One region of the Enterococcus sp. DIV0840 genome, then DNA from elsewhere that is predicted to be linked to it. Evidence: a T-box and tRNA genes for the amino acid it is inferred to sense, from the RefSeq annotation. Region 1 holds a T-box; the other holds one or more tRNA genes.
The links. A T-box is a leader RNA that pairs with one kind of tRNA and senses whether it is charged. The one in region 1 lies ahead of tyrS (tyrosine--tRNA ligase), so its partner is inferred to be a tRNA-Tyr.

Region 2: it encodes a tRNA-Tyr, which carries the amino acid that the T-box ahead of tyrS (tyrosine--tRNA ligase) is inferred to sense. The anticodon was not compared.

The regions. Positions count from the first base shown of each region.
Region 1 is NZ_CP172876.1:2,391,534-2,394,783, forward strand. Features, by position in the region: partial or broken gene tyrP (tyrosine-tyramine antiporter) at 1-809, opposite strand, end outside; T-box leader at 1,193-1,395, shown strand; gene tyrS (tyrosine--tRNA ligase) at 1,448-2,716, shown strand; gene IGL98_RS11385 (YerC/YecD family TrpR-related protein) at 3,152-3,250, shown strand, end outside.
Region 2 is NZ_CP172876.1:1,652,208-1,655,457, reverse strand. Features, by position in the region: gene IGL98_RS07885 (PadR family transcriptional regulator) at 1-488, shown strand, start outside; tRNA gene IGL98_RS07880 (tRNA-Leu) at 915-998, opposite strand; tRNA gene IGL98_RS07875 (tRNA-Cys) at 1,014-1,084, opposite strand; tRNA gene IGL98_RS07870 (tRNA-Gln) at 1,119-1,190, opposite strand; tRNA gene IGL98_RS07865 (tRNA-His) at 1,212-1,284, opposite strand; tRNA gene IGL98_RS07860 (tRNA-His) at 1,315-1,387, opposite strand; tRNA gene IGL98_RS07855 (tRNA-Trp) at 1,405-1,475, opposite strand; tRNA gene IGL98_RS07850 (tRNA-Tyr) at 1,485-1,565, opposite strand; tRNA gene IGL98_RS07845 (tRNA-Phe) at 1,569-1,641, opposite strand; tRNA gene IGL98_RS07840 (tRNA-Asp) at 1,656-1,729, opposite strand; tRNA gene IGL98_RS07835 (tRNA-Val) at 1,739-1,811, opposite strand; tRNA gene IGL98_RS07830 (tRNA-Glu) at 1,824-1,895, opposite strand; tRNA gene IGL98_RS07825 (tRNA-Ser) at 1,911-1,999, opposite strand; tRNA gene IGL98_RS07820 (tRNA-Asn) at 2,047-2,120, opposite strand; rRNA gene rrf (5S ribosomal RNA) at 2,128-2,243, opposite strand; rRNA gene IGL98_RS07810 (23S ribosomal RNA) at 2,340-3,250, opposite strand, start outside.

The DNA of each region.
Region 1 (3,250 bases):
ATCACAAATGGTTAAGTGATATTAGCAAGTTCCATTTTTCCAGCTGGCACACTATCTGCCACACTCAAACCAGCTGCTAAGTTGTATACAACTAATAGTAAAACAGAAGCAATCACAGCGATTGGATAATTACGTTTTGGATTATCGATATTGTTTGCATGGACAGATGAAATTTCTACTCCAGCAAAAATGAAGATAATTCCTGTTAATGTCGGTAAGCTACCTAAATCGCTAAAATCAGGTAATAACTTGCTCGCTTCAAAATGACCTAAATAACTATCTTGGTTGATCCCATGTTTAGCCATGTACATCATGCCTAAAATAACTAATGCCACAAAAGGAATATAAACACCGATCACAGCGCCCCAGTCACCTGCAATTTTTACCATGTCAAATTTCAAATTCAGCAATGTAATGCCCCAATAAGAAACCAATATCATGATAAAAATGAATAAATTATTGTGTCCTAAATCTGGGCGATCGATCACATAACCTAGTAATACTCCTACGGTTGAAGCAACCATCACCATTCCGAAAAACATTTGTACCCATAATAACCATGAAGTAACGAAACCCCATTTTTCTCCAAAAGCATTACGTACCCACACTTGAGGGCCGCCTTCTTCTGGCCAGCCAGTTGATAACTCAGCTGAAATCAAAGCAATTGGTAAAGCAAAGCAGCATGCTGCGATCAACATATAAAAAATTTGTGCCCATCCTGTTGATGCTAATGTTGGAACACTACGAACCGTTCCAAAAAAGGCCATGGTAATTCCAATTAATCCAAATAATGATAATTTCTTATTCATGTTTCTATTTGACCTCCTGATTAAATTTATTTTTTGTTTCCCACATGTGAAATCACTCCCAAAGTATAGGTAGCTTTAAGCCTCAGGTCAAAAAGAGCAGAATTAAAAAAAAGGCCGTTATTTAACATTTATCTACTCTATACAGCGCGTCAGCGCTCCACTGCACTAAAGCTTTTGTGTGAAAAAAATAACATAAAACATCTAATTGTAAAAAGGTCGTTCGCAATTGTTAGAAATTATATTTGTCTTTATATACTTTCAAAAAAACCTAGATTAAACAAAAATCGAGTTATATGAGAAATACCTCATTTAAAAATAATAAAAGGAAAAAAGAAGTATTTGACAAGTTGGCTTATTTGTCGTAGAATTGCTACAAAATAACATATCAAACTTTAATAAAGCGAAGTAGCAAGAATGTCCCTATTTCAGAGAGTCAACATTTAGTGCGAGTTGGCATATACATTTTTTGTGAATTACACTTTTAGTTTCCTACCGTAAGTAGGCGTCTATCTACGATACAGATTTGAGAGGTATATGATTTTTCATATACAATTTGGGTGGTAACACGGCGGAGTTCGTCCCATAGGCTAATAGCCTATGGGACGTTTTTTATTTTATTTAGGAAAGGAAGAAGAAACATGACAAACATTATTGATGAATTAGAATGGCGCGGCGCCATCAACCAACAAACAGATAGCGAAGGTTTACGTGAATACGTTGAAACTGAAAGCATTTCACTATATTGCGGTGTTGACCCTACAGGAGATAGCATGCATATCGGGCACTTGATTCCTTTTATGATGCTAAAAAGATTCCAGGCTTTCGGACACCATCCATTTATTTTGATCGGTGGCGCAACGGGAACGATTGGAGATCCAAGTGGACGCACGACAGAACGTCAATTGCAAACAATGGAAACTGTTCAACACAATGTTGATTCTTTAACAAGACAAATGGAAAAACTATTTGCTGTAGATACTGACAACACATTAACACTCGTAAATAACTACGACTGGACACACAACCTTACTCTTTTAGATTTTCTAAGAGATTACGGTAAATTCTTCAACATCAATACAATGCTTGCCAAAGATATCGTAGCAAGCCGTTTAGAAACAGGGATTTCGTTTACAGAATTTACGTACCAAATCCTACAATCAATGGACTTTTTACACTTATTCCAAAACAATAATGTTCGCATGCAAATTGGTGGAGCAGATCAATGGGGCAATATTACAGCGGGGCTAGACTTGATTCGTAAAAAAGAAGGCGCTGATGCAAAAGCCTTTGGTTTAACAATTCCATTAATGCTAAAAGCAGATGGAACAAAATTTGGTAAAACAGCTGGCGGCGCCGTTTGGCTTGATCCAGAAAAAACAACACCTTACGAGTTCTACCAATTCTGGGTAAACCAAGACGACCGTGACGTAATCAAATACTTGAAATTCTTTACTTTCTTAACAAAAGAAGAAATCGATGCCTTAGAAGTCAAAGTCCAAACAGAACCACATTTACGTGAAGCGCAACGCGTATTAGCTGCCGAAATGACAAAATTTGTTCATAGTGAAGCTGATTTAAATGATGCACTAGCCATTTCAGAAGCATTATTCTCAGGTAATGTAAAGAATCTAACTTCTAAACAAATTGAAGAAGGCTTTAAAAACATGCCTACTATTGAAACAGAAACACTTGATCAAACTCTTGTAGACTGGTTGATCGAACTAGGAATCGAACCTTCTAAACGCCAAGCGAGAGAAGATATCACAAATGGTGCAATTTCAATCAATGGTGACCGTATTAAAGAATTGGACTTTGTCGTTACAGCAGAGCACAGCTTTGACGGAAAATTCATTATTGTGAGAAAAGGTAAAAAACAATACACTTTAGTGAAATTAATTTCTAAGTAAACAAGAATGACGCTACTTTTAAAAGGTGAAGCAAAACTAATTTAGTTTTGCTTCACCTTTCTTTGTTTGATTTTTTACACGTATCCATTCAATTTACTGGACAAAATACAAAAAAGTTTTATAATAAAAAATGCTTGCTAAGAAGTATATAGTGATTAAAAGAACCATTATCGCTATGTATTATCTAGCTTCGTGGGCTTGCTCTTCGGAAAAAAGATAAAATCTGATTGTGGAAAAAAACGCCACTCTCATATTTGCCTATTTTTCAGTCTGAGCTGAACGAGCCCATTAGGCTTTTATATTATCTAGCTTCGCGGACTAACTCCTCGAAAAAAAGATAAAAATAGAATGTGACAAAGAGCGTCACAGTCAATTTTTCCTATTTTTCATTCAGAGTTAAACGAGTCCGCTACGCTTTTAAATTAGGAGGAACTTATGAAAATCGATAAGATACAAGACGGTCACGGTGATGAGTTTTTCCGTTCTCTGTTAGCTCTGGAAACATTGGAAGATTGTTATAATTATTTTGATGAC
Region 2 (3,250 bases), 740 kb from region 1:
ATGAATTGAAGCAATATCTTTCACTTTTTTGGGAAGCCCATCACAGTCAGATTTACACTTCTTTAGCAAAACTTTTGAAGGAAGAATATGTTTCAGTCGAAAATGACGAGAAGCATTCACAAAAAAAAATCTATCATTTGACTAAAAAAGGAGAAAATATCGTCAACACTTGGATCCAAGAGGAAACAAAAGAACCTTCTCAAAAAGATGAATTTCTTGCAAAAATATATGTAGCATCAATTTTAGATAAAGATACCGTTAAAGGTTTACTTTTTGAAAGAAAACAGCATCAATTAAAAATGCTTAAAAAAAACCAAGCGAAACAAGCGCAAATCGATCAATTAACTGATCCAGAAGAACAGAAAAAAAACTTTGGACGATTTTTGGTTATCCAAAAAAGAATACGAATGTGTGAAGAGGAACTTCGCTGGTGCCAGTGGGCTGAAGAACAAGTCGAGCAATTATTTTCAAGTAAATTAGATGACTGATCTACTTAAGTCATTGTCTATATATTAAAAGGGAGGAAAAACAACTTAATGTCTTTCCTCCCTTTTAATTTGTTATTCGTTATAAATCTTTTTTCGTAGGTTTAACGTTATAACTGATGCTATAGAAATGAATAGTCCAAATATTACAAGAAATACCTAGCCACTCTCACCTGTTGTAGAAATCATTTTGTTTTTTCCTATTGATTTCAGTTTTATCAACAAAGTTATGCTTATCCATTCACCATTATTGCCTTCAACGAATTGTTCAAAGCTTTCATTATCCCTACAAGATACAGTAGTTCTCCTTTTAAATCGATAATCTCATTTATTTCTGGTTTTAAATCCAATTCACTTAAATGGAGACTTTACTTTTTAAAATCAATAAAAAAAATACATCAACAATCGAAAATGTTGATGTATCAATTATACCGGCGGCCGGGGTCGAACCGGCACGCCCTCGCGGGCACTGGATTTTGAGTCCAGCGCGTCTGCCAATTCCGCCACGCCGGCATGAAATAATTTGCAAGGCGGTAACCGGATTTGAACCGGTGATGAAGGTTTTGCAGACCTCTGCCTTACCACTTGGCTATACCGCCATATCACAATTTAAAGATTCTCTAAAAGAGAAAACTGGGGTAGCTGGATTCGAACCAACGCATGACAGGATCAAAACCTGTTGCCTTACCGCTTGGCTATACCCCAATAATAAAAATTAAATCTAAGGGCGACTGATGGGAATCGAACCCACGCATGGCGGAACCACAATCCGCTGTGTTAACCACTTCACCACAATCGCCATAAAATATATAATAAAATTAAATCTAAGGGCGACTGATGGGGATCGAACCCACGCATGGCGGAACCACAATCCGCTGTGTTAACCACTTCACCACAATCGCCATAAAATATTACTTAACAGGGATAGTAGGAATCGAACCCACAATGACGGTTTTGGAGACCGTAGTTATACCGTTTAACTATATCCCTACTATGTAATGGAGGAAAGTGGATTCGAACCACTGAACCCTAAGGAACGGATTTACAGTCCGTCGCGTTTAGCCACTTCGCTATTCCTCCAAATGGCGCAAGACAGAATCGAACTGCCGACACACGGAGCTTCAATCCGTTGCTCTACCAACTGAGCTACTGCGCCAAAAAATAATAAAACGGTCTGGACGGGACTCGAACCCGCGACCTCCTGCGTGACAGGCAGGCATTCTAACCAGCTGAACTACCAAACCGTAATTTAATGGAGGTTGACGGGATCGAACCGCCGACCCCCTGCTTGTAAGGCAGGTGCTCTCCCAGCTGAGCTAAACCTCCAATAAATATAAATGACCCGTACGGGAATCGAACCCGTGATACCGCCGTGAAAGGGCGGTGTCTTAACCGCTTGACCAACGGGCCAATAAAAACTTAATACGGAGAGTAAGGGATTCGAACCCTTGAGACAGCGTTCACCGTCTACATGATTTCCAATCATGCTCCTTCGGCCACTCGGACAACTCTCCAAAGTTAAAAGAAGCAAGCATTACTCATTAAGTCCTATATTAAGGAACTCCGGCAGTAGGACTCGAACCTACGACATCATGATTAACAGTCATGCGCTACTACCAACTGAGCTATGCCGGAATAATTAGCGTGGCGACGTCCTACTCTCACAAAGGGAAACCCTTCACTACAATCGGCGCTAAGAAGCTTAACTTCTGTGTTCGGCATGGGAACAGGTGTATCCTTCTCGCTATCGCCACCACACTGGGTGTTGTTGCTATTAAGTTGAGTGATTATTCACTCAAAACTGGATTGAAGTACGTAATCAAAACGTGGTTAAACACTTTTTTATTCGTTTCTTAGGTTAAGTCCTCGACCGATTAGTATTGGTCCGCTCCGTACATCACTGCACTTCCACTTCCAACCTATCTACCTGATCATCTCTCAGGGGTCTTACTTTCTTAAAGAAATGGGAAATCTCATCTTGAGGTGGGCTTCACACTTAGATGCTTTCAGCGTTTATCCCTTCCCTACATAGCTACCCAGCAATGCCCTTGGCAGAACAACTGGTACACCAGCGGTAAGTCCATCCCGGTCCTCTCGTACTAAGGACAGCTCCTCTCAAATTTCCAACGCCCGCGACGGATAGGGACCGAACTGTCTCACGACGTTCTGAACCCAGCTCGCGTGCCGCTTTAATGGGCGAACAGCCCAACCCTTGGGACCGACTACAGCCCCAGGATGCGACGAGCCGACATCGAGGTGCCAAACCTCCCCGTCGATGTGGACTCTTGGGGGAGATAAGCCTGTTATCCCCAGGGTAGCTTTTATCCGTTGAGCGATGGCCCTTCCATGCGGAACCACCGGATCACTAAGCCCGACTTTCGTCCCTGCTCGACTTGTAAGTCTCGCAGTCAAGCTCCCTTCTGCCTTTACACTCTGCGAATGATTTCCAACCATTCTGAGGGAACCTTTGGGCGCCTCCGTTACTCTTTAGGAGGCGACCGCCCCAGTCAAACTGCCCACCTGACACTGTCTCCCACCACGATAAGTGGTGCGGGTTAGAGGGTTCATAACACAAGGGTAGTATCCCACCAGCGCCTCCACCGAAACTAGCGTTCCGGGTTCATCGGCTCCTACCTATCCTGTACATGTGGTACAAACACTCAATATCAAGCTACAGTAAAGCTCCATGGGGTCTTTCCGTCCTGTCGCGGGTAACCTGCATCTTCACAGGTACTAAAATTTCACCGAGTCTCTCGTTGAGACAG